Regions from separate parts of the Nocardioides sp. NPDC059952 genome, predicted to be linked through region 3. Evidence: riboswitches for the same ligand, from Rfam matches in the RefSeq annotation. Region 3 holds a riboswitch; each other region holds the start of a gene.
The links. A riboswitch is a leader RNA that binds a small molecule or an ion and turns the genes downstream of it on or off. The one in region 3 is predicted to bind cobalamin.
Positions count from the first base shown of each region.

Region 1: another riboswitch for cobalamin. It lies ahead of ACFV9G_RS21325 (VWA domain-containing protein); the one in region 3 lies ahead of cobN (cobaltochelatase subunit CobN).
Region 2: another riboswitch for cobalamin. It lies ahead of ACFV9G_RS29090 (ABC transporter substrate-binding protein); the one in region 3 lies ahead of cobN (cobaltochelatase subunit CobN).

Region 1 is NZ_JBHWLY010000054.1:686-6,820, reverse strand. It holds gene cobM (precorrin-4 C(11)-methyltransferase) at 1-486, shown strand, start outside; gene bluB (5,6-dimethylbenzimidazole synthase) at 486-1,103, shown strand; gene cbiE (precorrin-6y C5,15-methyltransferase (decarboxylating) subunit CbiE) at 1,100-2,335, opposite strand; cobalamin riboswitch at 2,352-2,493, shown strand; gene ACFV9G_RS21325 (VWA domain-containing protein) at 2,518-4,626, shown strand; gene cobO (cob(I)yrinic acid a,c-diamide adenosyltransferase) at 4,626-5,240, shown strand; partial or broken gene ACFV9G_RS21315 (cobyrinate a,c-diamide synthase) at 5,234-6,135, shown strand, end outside.
Region 2 is NZ_JBHWLY010000121.1:1,251-7,385, forward strand. It holds gene ACFV9G_RS29080 (ABC transporter ATP-binding protein) at 1-265, opposite strand, end outside; gene ACFV9G_RS29085 (FecCD family ABC transporter permease) at 345-1,490, opposite strand; gene ACFV9G_RS29090 (ABC transporter substrate-binding protein) at 1,487-2,524, opposite strand; cobalamin riboswitch at 2,578-2,765, opposite strand; gene ACFV9G_RS29095 (NAD(P)H-dependent oxidoreductase) at 2,789-3,487, opposite strand; gene ACFV9G_RS29100 (sugar ABC transporter ATP-binding protein) at 3,666-5,192, shown strand; gene ACFV9G_RS29105 (ABC transporter permease) at 5,189-6,135, shown strand, end outside.
Region 3 is NZ_JBHWLY010000072.1:15,257-21,391, forward strand. It holds gene cobN (cobaltochelatase subunit CobN) at 1-2,360, opposite strand, end outside; cobalamin riboswitch at 2,393-2,538, opposite strand; gene ACFV9G_RS24380 (winged helix-turn-helix transcriptional regulator) at 2,516-3,430, opposite strand; gene ACFV9G_RS24385 (MFS transporter) at 3,546-4,793, shown strand; gene ACFV9G_RS24390 (GNAT family N-acetyltransferase) at 4,798-5,361, opposite strand; gene ACFV9G_RS24395 (phytoene desaturase family protein) at 5,372-6,135, opposite strand, start outside.

The sequences.
Region 1 (6,135 bases), on a different contig from region 3:
GCGGAGCAGACCCGGCGGCTCGATGCCGCCGGGGTGCCCTGGGACGTCACGCCGGGCGTGCCCGCCTACGCGGCGGCAGCAGCGCTCGTGGGACGGGAGCTGACCGTCCCGCTGGTGGCGCAGTCGGTCGTCCTCACCCGGACCCAGGCCCGGTCGACGGCCATGCCGGAGGGGGAGTCCCTGGCCGCGTACGCCGCGACCGGCGCCACGCTCGTGCTCCACCTCGCGATCCGGCGCACCCGCGAGCTGATGGCCGAGCTGTTGCCCTACTACGGCCCCGAGTGCCCGGTCGTGGTCGTCTACCGTGCCAGCCAGCCCGACGAGCTGGTCCTGCGCGGGACGGTCTCCACGATCGGCGACGCCGTCGAGGAGGCCGGCCTGCGACAGGCCGCTGTGATCCTCGCCGGGCCCGCGCTGGCCCGCGACGGGGGCGAGTCGTTCCTCTACGACGCGGCCCGCCCGCGAAACCTGGAGGCGCGTGCCTGATGGACCTCTACGACGCCATCAACCGCCGCCGGGACACGCGCGCGGAGTTCACCGGCGAGCCGGTCGCTCCGGACGTTCTGGAGCGGCTCCTCTCCGCAGCCCACGCCGCCCCGAGCGTCGGCATGTCGCAGCCCTGGGACTTCGTGCTCGTACGCGACGCCGACCGCCTCGAGCGCTTCCACGCCCACGTCGCGACCGAGCGCGACACCTTCGCCGCGACCCTGGCCGGCGAGCGGGCCGAGACCTTCTCCCGGATCAAGATCGAGGGCATCCGCGAGTCCGGGCTGGGCATCGTGGTCGGCTACGACCCGACCCGCGGCGGCCCCAACGTCCTCGGCCGCCACGCCATCGCCGACGCCGGCCTCTACTCAGTCGTCTGCGCCATCCAGAACCTCTGGCTCGCGGCCACAGCCGAAGGACTCGGCGTCGGCTGGGTCAGCTTCTACCGTGAGGAGTTCCTGCGGGACCTGGTCGGCATGCCCGAGGGCGTACGTCCCGTCGCCTGGCTCTGCGTCGGGCCCGTCGCCGACCTCCCCGACGTCCCCGACCTGGAGCGCTTCGGCTGGCGCCACCGCTCGCCGCTCTCGACGGTGGTCCACGAGGAGAAGTTCGGCTAGTCCGTCAGTATCTCCGGGCCACTGACCGGATCGACACCTCGCGAGTGCTGACGCGCGCTGTAGGACCAATGCACGACCGTGCGCTGGGGTGCCCAGCCGCGGAAGGTGCCGATCGCGTCGACGGACTCCACCGAGATCCGGGTCAGCTCGCCGCCCAGCTCGGCGTGCTGTCGCGCCAGGAGCTGCTCGGTCTCCAGGGTGACGCCGTGGACCACCAGGCGCCCGCCGGGGCGCAGGGCGGCGAGGCAGGTGTCGAGCACGCCGGGGCGGGTCGCGCCGCCGCCGATGAAGATCGCATCCGGGGCAGGGAGGCCGGCCAGGGCATCGGGTGCACGGCCCTCGACCACGCTCAGTCCCGGAACCCCGAGCCGGGCGGCGTTGCGGGCGATCCTGGCCGCCCGCTCGGAGCTGCCTTCGATCGCGGTCGTGGTGCAGGTCGGATGCGCCCGCATCCACTCGATCCCGACCGAGCCGGCACCGGCACCCACGTCCCACAGGTGCTCCCCAGGAGCCGGCGCCAGGCGGGCCAGGGCCGAGGCCCGCAGGTCCCGCTTGGTCAGCTGGCCGTCGTTCTCGAAGGCTTCGTCGGGGAGGCCGGTGGACCAGCCGTAGAGGGATGCCCCGGCGCACTCGATCGCCACGATGTTGAGCCGGGGTGACTCGCCCGTCCAGGTCGAGGCGGTCGCGGTCCGGGCGCTCTCCGTGTCCGCTCCCAGCTCTCCCAGCACGGTCATGGTGGAGGCCCCGAAACCGGCTTTGGCCAGGAGGATCGCGACCGAGGCGGGGGTCGCCTCGTCGGCGGAGAGGGCCAGGATCCGGCGGCCGGGAGCGAGCTCGCGCGCGACCAGCGACACGTCGCGGCCGACGAGGCTGACGACCACGCACGTCTCGGCCGCCCAGCCCATCCGGGCGCGGGCGAGGGCGACGGAGGAGACGGCCGGCTCGATGCGTACGTTCTCCCGGCCGAGGAGCGTGATCAGCGTCGTGCCGATGCCAGAGACCAGCGGGTCACCCGAAGCCAGGGCGACCGCGTCCCCGATGCCGTCGAGCAGCGCCGGGAGGCCCTCGCGCAGCGGGGAGGGCCAGGGCTCGCGCCGCTGGCCGGGGACGTCCGGGACGAGGTCGAGATGACGCTTGCCGCCGAGGAGGACGGCGGACTCCCGGATCAGCTGCTGGTGACGTACGGGGATCTCGTCCCAACCTCCGGCACCGATGCCCACCACGACGATCATGAGGCCAGACGCTACAGTGACCGCACAGGCGCGAGGTGCCCCGACTGGGGAGAATCTGGGAAGCCGGTGAGATTCCGGCACAGGCCCGCTGCGGTGAATCGAGCCCCCTCACGGGGACTCGACAAGTCCGAAGACCGGCCTCGCGTCCATCCATCCAACGCGATAGGGAGCGGGAGCCTCTCATGCCGGTGCACTACCCATTTTCTGCCGTCCTCGGCTGCCAGGCGGACGACCTCGACGACATGGGCCTCGCGCTCGTGCTGACCACCATCTCCCCGGAGATCGGCGGGGTACTGGTCCGTGGCGAGAAGGGGACCGCGAAGTCGACGGCCGTACGCGGTCTGGCGGCCGTGCTGCCCTCGATCTCGGTCTACGCCGGGGACAGGTTCTCGATCGACCCCGCCGACCCCTCCGCGGAGTCGCCGGACGGTCCCTTCGGGTCCGCCGCCGTCGTGGAGAGCCGGCCGGTGCGGCTGGTCGAGCTCCCGGTCGGGGCCACCGAGGACCGCGTCGTCGGCTCGCTCCATCTGGAGAGCGCGCTGTCGCGCGGCGCGGTCGAGTTCGAGCCGGGGCTGCTCGCGCGGGCACACCGCGGCCTGCTCTACGTCGACGAGGTCAACCTGCTCCACGACCACCTCGTCGACCTGCTGCTGGACGCGGCGGCGATGGGCCGGGTCAGCGTCGAGCGGGACGGCGTCTCGGTCGAGCACGCCGCCCGGTTCGTACTGATCGGCACCATGAACCCCGAGGAGGGCGAGCTGCGCCCGCAGCTGCTGGACCGCTTCGGGCTCACCGTCGAGGTCGCCGCCCCCCGGGATCCTTCCCTTCGGGCGGAGGTCGTACGCCGTCGGATGGCCTTCGACCTGGACGCGCCCGGGTTCGTCGAGCGCTATCTGGCCGCCGAGCGCGACCTGACTGCTCGGGTCTCCACCGCGCGTGCCCTCGTCGGGAAGGTCCGGCTCACCGCACCGGGGCTGCTCAAGATCGCCGAGATCTGCGCGGCGTTCGAGGTCGACGGGCTGCGCGCCGACATCGTCACCGCCCGCACCGCGGTCGCACACGCGGCCTGGGCCGGGCGCTCCGAGGTCACCCGCGCCGACATCCGCCGCGCCGCCCTGCTCGCCTTGCCGCACCGGCGCCGGCGCAACCCGTTCGACGCTCCTGGGCTGGACGAGGACCTGCTCGACCGCATCCTCGGCGACGACGAGCTGCCGCCCGAGCCGCCGGAGGGCGGGGACTCGAATGAAGGTGGCGCTGACGATTCTGTTGGTCTCGACACGCCTCCGCCTAGCGGCTCCGGCGGCTCGACCAGCGATGGGGACGGCTCGACCGATCAGCCACCGTCGGTTGAGCCCGCGAGCGAAGCGAGCGGTGTCGAAACCAACACAGCCGATGACGCACCCGGCCAGCCACAGACTCCCTCCGCTCCCGCAGGCGAGTCCGTCACCGCCGCAGCCCCGGCCTACCGCCCCCGCCTCCTGACCGTGACCGGCCTGGGTACGGGCCGCACCGGCGGCCGGAGCAAGGCGATCGGCAGCAGCGGCCGCCGGATCGGCGCCAGCGTCAGCACCCGCGGATCACTCCACCTCGTCGAGACGCTCAAGGCGGCAGCAGGCAAGCAGGCGGTCCGCTCGCGCACCTCGGCCAAGGTCGAGCTGCGCTCCGAGGACCTGCGGACCGCGATTCGCGAGGGCCGCGAGGCCAACCTGGTGCTCTTCTGCGTGGACGCCTCCGGCTCGATGGCCGCGCGCAAGCGGATGGCGCAGGTCAAGGCCGCGGTCCTCTCGCTGCTGCTGGACGCCTACCGGCGCCGCGACAAGGTCGGGATGATCACGTTCCGCGGCGAGGGCGCCGAGCTGGTGCTGCCGCCGACGAGCTCGGTCGACCTCGCGGCGGTCCGTCTCGACGAGATCCCCGCCGGAGGACGTACGCCGCTGGCCGAAGGCCTCCTCGAGGCCGCCCGCGTGCTCCAGCGCGAGCACCTGCGCGACCCCGATCTGCGGCCGTTGCTGGTGGTCGTCACCGACGGCCGCGCGAACTCGTCCCAAAAAACTGCGCAGGCCCACGGCAAGGACGCCGTCAGGCGATCGCAGCAGGCCGCCGCGTACGTCGCCAGCCTGGGTGTCACGACCGTCGTCATCGACTCCGAGAGCGGGCCGATGCGGCTCGGGCTGGCCCGCCAGTTGGCCGAGCACCTGGGCGCCGAGCACGTGCCGGTCGCCGAGGTGAGCGCCGAGGCGCTGACCTCCGCGGTGCACGGCTACACCACCAGCGGGAAGGGAGCAGCCTGATGCCCAAGGGACAGCCGCTGAACGTACCCGACGACGGGCTCACCACCCGCCAGCGCCGCAACCGGCCGCTGGTGATGGTCCACACCGGGCCGGGCAAGGGGAAGTCGACCGCCGCCTTCGGGCTCGCGCTGCGCGGCTGGAACCAGGGCTGGCGGATCGGGGTCTTCCAGTTCGTGAAGTCGGCCAAGTGGCGCATCGGCGAGCAGACCGTGCTCGAGCGCCTCGGGAAGCTGCACGAGGAGACCGGCGAGGGTGGGCCGGTCGACTGGCACAAGATGGGCTCCGGCTGGTCCTGGTCGCGCAAGCAGGGGGAGGCCGAGGACCACGCCGCGGCCGCCGCCGAGGGCTGGGCCGAGATCAAGCGGTGCCTGGCCGCGGAGACGTACGACCTGCTGGTCCTCGACGAGTTCACCTACCCGATCAAGTGGGGCTGGGTCGACGCCGCCGAGGTCGCCTCCGTGCTCTCCGAGCGGCCGGGGCGCCAGCACGTCGTGATCACCGGCCGCGATGCCGACCCCGCCGTGCTCGAGGTGGCGGACCTGGTCACCGAGATGACCAAGATCAAGCACCCGATGGACGCCGGCCAGAAGGGCCAGCGGGGCATCGAATGGTGACCCTGCCCCGGCTGGTGGTCGCTGCTCCCTCGACCGGGTCGGGGAAGACGACGATCGCCACCGGCCTGATGGCGGCGCTGCGTTCCGCCGGGCACGAGGTCAGCGGTCACAAGGTCGGCCCGGACTACATCGACCCGGGCTACCACGCGCTCGCCACCGGGCGGCCGGGGCGAAACCTCGACCCTCACCTGGTCGGGGAGTCGAGGGTCGTGCCGCTGCTCCTCCACGGCGCCGCCGGGGCGGACGTGGCGATCATCGAAGGTGTCATGGGCCTCTACGACGGCCGCCTCGGCACCGACGGCTTCGCCTCCACCGCCCATGTCTCCTCGCTGACGTCCTCGCCGGTGGTCCTGGTCCTCGACGTCGCCCGGATGTCCCGCTCCGCCGCCGCGATCGCAGCCGGGATGGCCGCCTTCGACCCGTCCGTACGCATCGGGGGAGTCGTGCTCAACCGCTGCTCTCCTGGGCGGAACGCCGAGGAGATCCGGCGAGCGCTGGACGGTCTCGGGCTGCCGGTGCTCGGCATGCTGCCGCGTGATGAGTCGCTCGCCTCCCCCTCCCGCCACCTGGGTCTCGTCCCCGTCGCCGAGCGCGACGAGTCGGTCGCGCTGATCGAGCGGCTGGGTGAGCAGGTCGCCGCCCACCTCGACCTCCCCGCCCTCCTCGACCTCGCCCGCTCGGCGCCGGGGCTCGAGGCTTCTCCGTGGGATCCGTTGGCGGCGTTGCGCGGAGACGACGATGCGACCGCTGGTCGAGCCGCCGGAGCCGCAAGGCGGAGGCGTGTCGAGACCAACACAGTGCGCCCCGTGATCGCGGTCGCGGGTGGGCGGGCGTTCACGTTCCGCTACCCCGAGACCGAGGAGCTCCTGGAGGCGGCAGGCTGCGACGTACGCTC
Region 2 (6,135 bases), on a different contig from region 3:
TGGTCGCCGGCTCCTGCTCGACGACCGCGAGCCGTCGCGCCAGCCGGCGCCGGGACATGCCGGCGAGCGGGCTGCCGTCGAGCAGCACGTCCCCGGAGTCCGCGGGCCGCAGCCCCGCCAGGATGCGGATCAGCGAGGACTTCCCGGAACCGTTGGGCCCGAGCAGCCCGACGGTGACGCCGTCCTCGACCTGGAGGGAGACGTCGTCGACGACGAGGCGCCCACGGGGAGCCCATCGGACCCGCCCTGCCTCGAGCGCCGTCATCGGGCCGCCTCCGTAGCGCAAGCGCCAGAATACGGACGCGACCCGATGACAGGCTGACGGGTCGCTCGCTGACGCTCGCTCATCGGCGGGCCCTCATCAGCACCAGGGCGAAGGCGGGCACCCCGACCAGCGCGGTCGCCACCCCGACCGGGAGCTCCTCGGGGTCGATCACGGTCCGGGCCGCGGTGTCGACCCAGATCAGGAAGATCGCGCCGAGCAGCGCGGTCGCCGGGAGCAGCAGCCGGTGTCCGGGGCCGACCAGTGCGCGTGCCAGGTGCGGCAGCACCAGCCCGACGAAGCCGATCGCGCCCGAGGTGGACACGATGACGGCCGTCATCAGCGCCGTCAGCACCAGGAGCACCGCCCGGATCCGGCCGACGTCGACTCCGAGGGAGGCCGCCGCGTCGTTGCCGAAGGCGAACGCGTCCAGCCAGCCGGCGCCCGCGACGCAGCAGAGCAGCCCGCCGAGCACGATCACCCCGCAGACCAGGACGTCGGTCCAGCTCGCCGAGGAGAGCGACCCGAGCAGCCAGAACAGCACCCCGCGCGTCTGCTCGGCGTCGGCCGCGGTGAACACGATGAACGAGGTGAGCGCCGAGAAGAGCTGGGTGGCGGCGATGCCGGCCAGGACCAGCCGGTCGGTGGTGCCGCCGGCGAGCGAGGCCAGCAGCAGCACGAGTGCGAACGAGACGAGCGCTCCCGCGAACGCCCCGGTGGAGAGCCCGATCGCGCCCGATCCGACGCCCAGCACGACGATCGAGACCGCGCCGGTCGAGGCTCCTGAGGAGATGCCGAGCACGAACGGGTCGGCGAGCGGGTTGCGCAGCAGCGACTGCAGGATCACCCCGCAGATCGCCAGTCCCGCTCCGCATATCCCCGCCAGCAGCGTACGTGGCAGCCGCAGGTCCCACACGATGCTCTGCTGGAGCAGGGTGAGGCCGGAAGAGCCGAGGCCGACCCGGTCAGCCACGACCCGGTAGACGTCGGTGACGCTCAGGTCGGATGGCCCGACGGTGATCGCCCCCGCGACCGAGGCCAGCACCACCAAGGGCGCGACCAGCAGGACGCCGGTGACCCCGATCGCCGAGGCGTCACGTCCGTCGGCCGAGACGTCGCCCGCGTCGGTCGAGATGTCACGTACGTCGGCCGAGACGTCATCGCCGTGCCAAGTCGGCCGACCGGGGTGACGCTTCGGCTGATCGGAGCCCGGCGTACGCAGTCTCATAGGCCGAGGTCGGCGAGCTGCTCGGCGACGTTCTCGACGGCGTAGACGGTGCGGATCGACGGGTTGAGCTCGGCGCCGGAGAGAGTCACGAAGCGGTCGTTCTTCACCGCCTCCATCTGCGACGTGACCGGGTTGGTCTTCAGGTAGTCGATCTTCGCGCGGGCGGTCTCGGCGGTCTGGCTCTTGCGGGTCAGGTCGCCGAGGACGATGACGTCGGGGTTGCGCTCGGCGACGGTCTCCCAGTTGATCTGCGGCCATTCGTCGGTGGTGTCGTCGAAGACGTTCTCCACGCCGAGGGTGCGCCCGATGATCCCGGGGCCGCCGCAGCAGCCGGCCAGGTAGGGCGACTCCGAGTTGGCGAACCAGTACATCGCGCTGACGTCTCCGGCCGGTGCCTCGCTCTCGGCGTTCTCGAGCCGCCGGGACAGGTCGGCGACGAGCTCCTCGCCCCGCTCGGGGACGCCGAAGATCCGCGCCAGGTCGGTGATCTCGCCGAGGATGGTCTCGATCTCGAGGGCGTCGTGGCGGGTGCCGTCGTCGTCGCCCTCGTTGTCCTTGAGGCACTCGGCGGGGGAGAGGTAGGAGCCCACGCCGAGCTTCTCCAGGTTCTCGGGTGTGGTCACCCCGCCCTCGCCCAGAGTGCTGGCGAAGGAGGCCGTGACGAAGTCCGGCTCGGTCTCCAGGACGCGCTCGTAGGAGGGCGCGTTCTCGGCCAGCCGAGGCACGTCCTCGTTGGCCGCGGCCAGCGAGTCGAGCACCGGGTCGGTCCAGGTCGCGGAGCCGACGACACGGTCGGCCAGGCCGAGCGAGAGCAGGATCTCCGTGGAGCCCTGGTTGAGCGAGACGACACGCTCGGGAGGTGCATCGAGGGTCATCTCGCGGCCGCAGTTGGTCAGGGTGATCGGGAAGCCGGCGGTGCCGGCGGCCGCCTGCTGTGTCCCGGAGGGCTGGTCGGCGGCGCAGCCGGCCAGCGTCGAGCCGAGCACCAGAACGGTGCTCGCGGTGAGAGTTCGGATGGTGCGGGAGGGGTGCACGTCGGTCCTCGAGCGGGTCGCGGGCTGGTGCGCGTCGCCCGTGCTGACCGGCAGCGGTGTGCTGCAGGGCCAGCAGGTCTTCGGACTCGGGATCGACCGGCGCGAGACGCCTTCCCAGGCCCGAGGGCCCAGTGGCACAGTGTCCCGTCCGTCACCCACACCGCTGCGCGTCAGTCCCGGACTCTCACCGGGTTCCCGTGCCGGGACTACGTCCCGAGCGGCTGGCCAGAAGACCGTAGCAGGCGACTCCGCCCGCGCGGGGCCTCAGCCCTCGCGATGGGCGCTCAGCCCGTCCTCCCCGGGCGCGACCGAGTCGTGGAGCCTGATCGTGTGGTCGTAGTGCTCCTCGGCCATCGGCCGGTAGTCGATCCGCGGCTCCCTCATCACGCCCTCGAGACGTACGGTCAGGTCGGCCTCGATCCGAGCCATGAGCTGCGGGTTCATGGTGTCGGCGTCGGTGATCAGGTGCGGCCGCAGCGGGTCCATCCCGGTGTACCAGAACGTGCCGTGCAGCAGGGGCCACAGGACGTCCTCGATGTCGCCGCTGATCCCACGCGGACCGAGGGTCGCGGCCCGGTCGCCGGCGGTGACGACGGTCAGCGCGCGCTTGCCGACCAGGCCGCCCTTACCGTACTTGAGCGGCTTGCCGGTCTCCGGATCCGGTACGTCGAAGGCGAACCCCGACTCGAAGACGCGGTCGATCCAGCCCTTGAGGATGGCCGGCACCGAATACCACCACAGCGGGAACTGCACGACCAGCAGATCGGCCTCCCGCAGCCGGTCCTGGTGGTGGCGTACGTCAGCCTCGCCGCGCTCCACCAGAAGTGGATTGAAACCTTCTCGATAGAGGTCGATCTCATCGACGCTCCAGCCGTCCGCGCCGAGGGCGTTCATGCCGACCTCACGCAGCCGTCCGTTGAGTGATGCCGAGTGCGGATGTGCCCATACCCAGAGTGCGTGCATAGGGCTCTGAACGCCGTCTGACGCGGTGGGATTCCCGCCTGGAGACAGGCCGGCGCCGACACGGTCTGATGACAAAGTCCGGATCTCGCTCAAATTAGCGGCCTCAGAGTGTTGACGTATGTGATTGCCATCACTAGCGTAAACCAGGCTTGAAACCTTTCAATTCGAGGAGCTGCCCATGCCGGACACACCCGCCGCACTGGAGCTGCGGGACGTGGCCAAGTCGTTCGGCCCCGTACGCGCCCTCCGGTCCGGAAGCCTCCGGGTCGAGGCCGGATCCATCCACGCGCTCGTGGGGGAGAACGGAGCCGGGAAGTCGACCCTGGTCAAGATCGTCGCCGGGCTCTACCGTCGTGACGCCGGCGACTACCTGCTCGCCGGGGAGCAGGTCGACTTCCGCAACACCGCCGACGCCAAGCAGGCCGGGGTCGCGGTCATCTACCAGGAGCCGACCCTCTTCCCCGACCTCTCCGTCACCGAGAACATCTTCATGGGGCGCCAGCCGACCAACCGCTGGGGCAAGATCGACCGCGCCGCGATGCGCACCGAGGTCGTCGAGCTCTTCGCCCGGCTCGGCGTCCCGATCGAGCCCGACCGGCCGACCGAAGGCCTCTCCATCGCCGACCAGCAGCTGATCGAGATCGCCAAGGCGCTCTCGCTCGACGCCAAGGTCTTGATCATGGACGAGCCGACCGCTGCCCTCTCGGGCAACGAGGTCGACCGGCTGATGACCGTGGCGCGCACGCTGCGCGACCAGGGCTGCGCCGTCGTCTTCATCTCGCACCGCTTCGACGAGGTGTTCGCGCTGTGCGACACGATCACCGTGATGCGCGACGGCGCCTACATCTCCACCGACCCCATCTCCGAGGTCACCGAGGACGAGATCGTCCAGCGGCTCGTGGGACGCGAGGTCTCCGACCTCTACCCCAAGCTCGAGGCCACGGTCGGCAAGCCACTGCTCGAGGTCACGGGCCTCACCCGCACGGGACTGTTCCAGGACATCAGCCTGACCGTCCGCGAAGGTGAGATCGTCGGCCTGGCGGGCCTCGTCGGTGCCGGGCGCAGCGAGGTCGCGCAGGCGATCTTCGGCGTCGACCCCTACGAGAGCGGCGAGGTCGTCCTCGACGGACGCCCGGTCCCGCCGGGTGACCCGAGGCGGGCGATCGAGATGGGTCTGGCGTTCGTCCCCGAGGACCGTCGTCAGCACGGTCTCGTCCTGGACGCACCGATCTCGCGCAACATCACGCTGCCGATGAGTGGCCGGCTCGCTCGCACCGGGCTGATCAGCAGCGGTATCGAGAACCGCTCGGCCGCCGACTGGGCCGCCCGGCTCGAGGTCAAGGCCGCGACGCTCGACACCCTGGCCGGCACCCTCTCGGGCGGCAACCAGCAGAAGGTCGTCCTGGCCAAGTGGCTCTCGACCCGGCCGAAGGTGCTGATCATCGACGAGCCCACCCGGGGCATCGACGTCGGCACCAAGTCCGAGGTCCACCGGCTGCTCTCGTCCCTGGCCCAGGAGGGGCTCGGGATCCTGATGATCTCCTCCGAGCTCCCCGAGGTGCTCGGCATGGCCGACCGGGTGATCGTTCTCAGCGAGGGCCACCAGACGGCCGAGCTGAGCCGCGAGGAGGCGACCCCCGAGGCCGTCATGCGCGCGGCGACGGCCCACCACTCCGCCACCCTGAACATCAGCGAGGCATCATGACCACCACGCTCGACGCGCCCGCTCCGGCCGCGCCGCAGCCACGCCACCGAGCAGCCAACCGGCTGACCTGGCTTCTCAAGCAGCGCGAGACCGGCATCGCCATCGCCTTCATCCTCCTGCTCGTGGTGACCACTGCGGTCAACCCCAACTTCCTGTTCAGCACGGACGGCTGGCGCGACCTCACCCTGACCCCCGCGATCCTCGTCTGCCTGGCGATCGGCCAGGCGATGGTGATCATCACCCGCAACGTCGACCTCAGCGTCGGCTCGACGCTGGGCCTCACCGCCTACCTCGCCGGCCGGCTCTTCCTCGACACCGGGCTCCCGGTGATCGTGGTCGTCCTGATCGCCGTCGCCGCGGGCGCCGTGCTCGGCCTGGTCAACGGGGCGCTGGTCGCCTTCGCCAAGGTGCCGGCGCTGGTCATCACCCTCGGCACGCTCTACGTCTACCGCGGGATCATGCTCGAGTGGGCCGGCAGCGACCGGATCAACGCCTCCGACATCCCGCCCGGGCTGCTCGACTTCGGCACCGGGTCGTTCCTGTTCATCCCCAACCTCGCCTGGATCTCGTTCGCGCTGCTGGCCGTCGTGATCTACCTGATGCGTTCCACGCGCGCCGGCCGCGAGTTCTACGCGATCGGCTCCGACCCCGACGCCGCCACGCTCTACGGGCTGCGCGACAAGCGCCGGGTCCTGCAGGCGTTCGCCACTTCGGGTGCGCTCGCCGGCCTCGCCGGGATCCTGTACGTCTCCCGCTACGGCACCATCAGCTCCGGTGTCGGCCAGGGCATCGAGCTCGAGGCGGTCGGCGCCGCGGTCGTCGGCGGTGTGGCCATCTTCGGTGGCAGCGGCACCGTCCTCGGGGCGGCGCTGGGGGCGTACCTCCTCACCACCATCAACCGGGCGCTCCCGGTCCTGGGCATCCCCGACTTCTGGCAGCAGGC
Region 3 (6,135 bases):
TGCAGGATCGCGGACAGCTCGTCGGTCGTCCCGTTCAGCCGCGGCACCACCTGCTCGGCGGCGAAGACGAGCACCTGCTGCACGGCCGGGTCGTCGTGGAGGGTGCCGGCGACCGCCGGGTCCCAGCCGGCCGCGTCCATCCGCTCCACCAGGCCGCGAGCCTGTGTCTCGATCTCGTCGACAGCGCGGGTGTCGGCGCCCTCCTTGAGCCCGAGCGCCGCCCGCAGGCCGGCCACGGCACCGCCGACACCGCCCCAGACCTGCGAGGCGCGCAGGATCGAGAGCACCAGGTTGACCCGCGCCTCACCCGCCGGCGCGGCACCGAGCACATGCAGCCCGTCGCGGATCTGGGCGTCCTTGATCTCGCAGAGCCAGCCGTCGATGTGGAGCATGAAGTCGTCGAAGTCGTCGTCCTCGGGCCGCTCCTCCATGCCGAGGTCGCGGTGGAGCTCGGCGGCCTTCATCAGCTGCCAGATCTCGCCACGGATGGCGGGCAGCTTGGCGGGGTCCATGGAGGAGATCCGGTCGTACTCCTCCATCAGCGACTCCAGCCGCGCGATGTCGCCGTAGGACTCCGCGCGTGCCATCGGCGGCACCAGGTGGTCGATGATCGTGGCGTGCGCACGGCGCTTGGCCTGGGCGCCCTCGCCGGGGTCGTTGACCAGGAACGGGTAGATCAGCGGCATGTTGCCGATGGCCGCGTCCGGGCCGCAGGACGCCGAGAGCGCGGCGTTCTTGCCGGGCAGCCACTCCATCGAGCCGTGCTTGCCGAGATGGACGACGGCGTCGGCGCGGAAGCCGTTCTCCAGCCAGCGGTAGGCGCCCAGGTAGTGGTGCGACGGAGGAAGGTCCGGGTCGTGGTAGATCGCCACCGGGTTCTCGCCGAACCCGCGCGGCGGCTGGATCAGGATGACGATGTTGCCCGCCTGGAGGGTGGCCAGGACGAGCTCGCCGTCGTCGTTGACGAACAGGTTGCCCGGCGTCGGCCCCCAGGTCTCGACCATCTGTTCGCGCAGGTCAGCTGGGAGATCGGCGGTCCACTCGTCGTATTCGGACTTCGAGATCCGGACGTGGGCGTCGGTCAGCTGCGCGTTGGTCAGCCACTCCTCGTCCTGACCGCCCGCGGCGATCAGCGCGTGGATCAGCGCATCGCCGGCAGCGGTGTCGTCAACCCCGTCGAGGAGTCGTACGACCTCGTTGTCGGTCCCCAGGTCATAGCCCTCCTCGCGGAGGCGACGGAGCATCCGGATCGCGGAGACCGGGGTGTCGAGGCCGACCGCGTTGCCGATGCGGGCGTGCTTGGTCGGGTAGGCGGAGAGGACGAGCGCCAGGCGCTTCTCGGCGTTGGGGGTGTGCCGCAGCCGGGCGTGGTTGACCGCGATCCTGGCCACTCGCGCCGTGCGCTCGGGGTCGGCGACGTAGTGGGGGAGACCCTGCTCGTCGAGCTCCTTGAACGAGAACGGCGCGGTGATGATCCGCCCGTCGAACTCGGGGATCGCGATCTGGTTGGCCGAGTCGAGGGGCGTGACGCCGTCGTCGGAGGCCTCCCACTCCGCGCGCGAGCTGGTCAGGCACAGGCCCTGCAGCACCGGGATGTCGAGCGCCGCCATCCGCTCCACGTCCCAGGCCTCGTCCTCGCCGCCGGCGCTCGCCGAGGCGGGGACCGAGCCGCCGGCCGCGAGCACGGTCACGATCAGCGCGTCCAGGGTGCCGAGCGCCTCATAGAGGTCGTCGGGGGCAGAACGGAGCGAGCCCGCGAAGACGGGTACGCCGGTGGCCGCTCCGGTCGCGTCGATGGCATCGGCCAGCGCATGTGCGAACGCGGTGTTCCCGCTGGTCTCGTGGGCGCGGTAGTAGAGCACCCCGATCCGGGGGAGTTGTGAAGCTGAGAGTGACCCATGGGCCACGCTGGGGTTCACAACCCGCTCCGCGAACCCCCAGGCGGGCACCTCCGCCGGCGGCTCGAACCCGAACCCGGTCAGCAGCACCGTGTCGGAGAGGAACGCGTGCAGCTGGGCGAGGTTCGTCGGTCCGCCCTCGGCGAGATAGCGGTGTGCCTCCGCGGCGACACCCATCGGGACCGTGGAGTGCTCCATCAGCTCGGCGCTCGGCTGCTGCTCGCCGCCGAGGACGACCACCGGGGTGCCGCGCTCCTTGACCGCCCTCAGCCCGTCCCACAGGTCGGTCGGCGAGCCGAGGAGCCGGAACACGACCAGATCGGCCCCGGCGACGACGGCCTCGAGGTCGGTCGCCCGCGACGGGTTGGCCCAGGCGTAGTCGGCGCCGCTGGCACGAGCCGAGAGCAGGTCGGTGTCCGAGGTGGACAGAAGGGCGATGCGTACGCGTGCAGGGTCGGCCATGCCGGGTCCTCCTAGGGGTTCTCGCCCCGTCGATCGGTCGGATAGCCCGCGGCCAGTGTCTGGCTGTGTCACTGCCCGATCCTGGGAGTGACATCACAGTGGCGGAACCGCCCCGGACTCTCACCGGGTTCCTGCGCCACGAGCGTGCTCGCAGCCTACCTCCTGGGCTGCTGCGTCCTCGGGCCGGTAGCGTCGGTGGCGGAAGTTCGTTCGCGGAGAACAGTGAGCATGTCTTCGACTGATCCGCCCGGGTCGGTGATCGGGGCCTGGACGTGCCGCACGACGCCGGCCGGGTCCAGGAGAAGGGAGACCCTCTTGAGCCGGTCAGCGCCGCCGGCACGGAAGACCGGCAGCCGGTAGGCGCCTGCGGCAACCCCGTCGGCGTCCGAGGCGAGGTCGTACGGCAGGTCGGCATGTTCCGCGAACGCGGCCAGCTGGTCGGGGCGCTGGGTGCTCACCCCGACCACGCGGGCGCCGAGCGTCGTGAAGTCGGAGTAGAGCTCGGCGTAGGTCTGGCACTCCAGCGTGCAGCCGCGGGTCCCCGGGATATCGCCCCAGCCCGGGGGGTAGCCGTGGCTCTTCGGCGCATAGGCACCGGGGAAGAAGAAGACGACGGTCCAGGTGTCCTCGCCGGTCATGTGGAGGCGGGTATCGCGGTGCGAGGTGATCTCGACGTCCGGCGGCGTCGTGCCCAGCAGGTCCTCGAGGCGGCGCTCCTCGTCCGGTCCGGCGGTCGCGGTCAGGCTGCCGTCGCCCATGACGTACCGCGTTCCCCACTCCTGGAGAGCGACCAGGACGGGTAGTAGCCCGCGGCCGCGCCCGGTCAGCTGGTAGTCGTAGCGCAGCGGGCGGTCGGTGTAGGCGTGCTTGGCGAGGACGTCGTCGGCGACGAGCGAGTTGAGCCGCTCTGTGAGCGCGCGGCGGCTGAGCCCGAGCTCACGGACCAGGCCGTCGAACCGGGTCACCCCGGCGGCGCACTCGCGCACGATCAGCAGGCTCTGCCAGTCGCCGATGACGCCGAGCGCCTGCGCGATCCCGCAGTCGGCGTCGGTGAGGTCATCGCGGCGCATCGGCGTCTCCTTGGTCGGTCGGGCAATTCGGGTGGCGGCCTCGACGCATACATGGTTGCATATAGTTCCAATTTGGAACTCACTCGGAAGGGCTTGGATGGAAGAGGTACGCCGCGTGGCGCGGTCATTCTGGCTTTACTGGTCCGCCGGCACCTTGAGCGGCGTAGGGACCGCGGTCACTGCCGTCGCATTGCCGCTGACCGCGGTGACGGTGCTGGGGGCGAGCGCGTTCGAGATGGGGCTGCTCGCGGCGGCCGGGTATCTCTCCTGGATCCTCATCGGCCTGCCCGCGGGTGCGATCGTGCAGCGACTCCCGTTGCGCCGCGTACAGGTGCTCGCGGATCTCGCGCGCGCCGCCGCGATCCTCAGTGTTCCGTTGGTGTGGTGGGCAGGTGGCCTCACGCTGGTTCAGTTGCTGGTCGTCGCACTCGCGGTCAACTTCGCCGAGGTGCTCTTCTTCGCCGCGAATACGACGTTCCTGCCGAGCGTGGTCCCGAAAGAGCAGCTGACCAGCCGGAACAGCCTCATCTCCGGCACTCACGCCGCGACCCAGCTGGGTGGGCCGTCGCTCGGCGGTGTGCTTGTCCAGGTGATCGGCGCCGTCCCCGCGCTGTTCGTCGATGCCCTCTCGTACCTCGGCTCGGCGATCCTGCTGCAACGGCTTCCCGAGCGTCGTCAGCCCCAGGGCGACACCTCGGAGTCGATCGCATCGATGGTGGCCGAGGGCTGGCGGTTCGTGACCCGGCACCCGGTGATGGCGCCGGCCACGTGGTGGGCCTGTGTGGTCAACTTCGTATGCGGCGTTCAGCTCGCGTTGTTCGCCTACTACCTGGTCCACGAGCTCGACACCCCGCCCGGTCTCGTCGGCATCCTGCTCGCCTCCGAGGGCGTCGGCTCGCTGGTCTTCGCCGCGATCACACCCTGGCTGGTTCGTCGATTCGGCTCCGCCAGGGTGCTGATGTTCGAGGGCCTGCTCGGTGCGATCGGGGCGGCGGTGATCCCGCTCGGCAGCGGCTGGGTCGGCTGGGTCTGCTTCGCTGCCGGAAACCTGCTCTTCGCCGGCAGCGTCGTGCCAGGCAGCGTGGTCACCCGGACCTACCGGCAGGTCGCCAGCCCGCCGGAGCTGCTCTCACGCGTGATGGCGACCGTGCGGTTCGTGTCGTGGGGAGTCATTCCGGTCGGCAGCCTCGTGGCCGGCCTGAGCGCGGAGCTGATCGGTCCCCGTCTCACGCTCCTCGGATCCGCTGCGGTGCTCCTGCTCGGACCAGTCGTTCTCTGGAAGAGCCCGATCCGGACGCTGCGCAACCTCGAGGACTTCGAGGAACCGGGAGCGAAGGTCGGCCTGTCCACCGCTGACAGGTGAGGTCCTATCTGCTCTGCTCGGACACCAGCCAGGCCTCGCGGGTGATCTCGTACTCGACCTCGCCGTCGGCGTGCCCGGCGAGCGGTTCCTCGAAGGACTCGTGGAAGGCGCGTACGAAGCTCATCCCGACCGACACCATGGTCGCGCGCGAGGCGTCGTTGACGGCCATGGTCTGCGCGATCACCCGGTCGACGCCGAGGTCCTCGAACCCGTGACGGAGCAGCTCGAGCGAGCCTTCCTTCGCGTAGCCCTTGCGCCAGTGGCGCTGCGGAAGCCGGTAGCCCAGCTCGGCGGCATCGGTGCGCGGCGGGCTGTCGGGCGGCTCGAACATGTAGAGCCCGACGGCCTCACCGGCCGAATGACCGATCCACTTGCCCTGCCCCTCCGTCTCCTTCGCCACTCGGATCCACCGGTGCATCCGCTCCTCGGTCTCCGCAGGCGTGAGCGCGCGGGTGAACAGGTGGCGCAGCACCACCGGGTCCGAGTTGAGGTCGACCAGGAACGGCAGGTGCTCTTCGCTCAGTGGGACCAGGTCGAGGCGCTCGGTGCGCAGACGGGCTTGCGGCATGGGCCAGACGTTAGTCAGGACGTACGCCGGTGGCACCTGGTTTCCCCGTCGCTGCCAGGTGGCGCAGGGCGCGGTGGGCGGCGTGGTAGCCGCACATGCCGTGGACACCGGCACCGGGCGGGGTGGCGGCGGAGCAGAGGAACATCCCGGGGATGCCGGTGTCGTAGCCGGCGAGGGTGGGGCGGACGATGAGCTGGCGAAGGGTGTTGGCGCCGGTGGAGATGTCGCCCCCGACGTAGTTGAGGTTGTACGCCGCGTAGTCGGCCGGTGCGGTGACGTGCGTCGCCACGATCTGGTCGCGGAAGCCGGGGGCGAAGCGCTCGATCTGGGCCAGCACCGCGTCGGTCGCGTCGCCGTCGAAGGCGTGCGGGACCTGGGCGTAGGCCCAGACCGGGTTGAGGCCGTCGGCCGAGCGCGACGGGTCGGCGACGTACTGCTGCCCCACCAGCACGAACGGTCGCTCCGGCATCCGGCCGGCAGCGATCGCCTGCTCGCTCGATGCCACCTCCGCGATCGTCCCGCCGAGGTGCACGGTGCCCGCGCGCCCGACCTGCGGGTCGCGCCAGGGGATCCCGCCGCGTACTGCCAGATCGAGCTTGTACGCCGCGGGTCCGAGCTGCCACCGCCGCATGGCCCGTCGTGGGCGCTGCGGCAGAGCGTCCCCGACGATGTCGGCGAAGCCGCCGGGGCTGGTGTCGAAGAGGGTGACGTCCGCCTCGGGCAGGTCGGCGCGGCTGCGGACCGTGACCCCTGTGACGACGGTGCCGCCCAGCT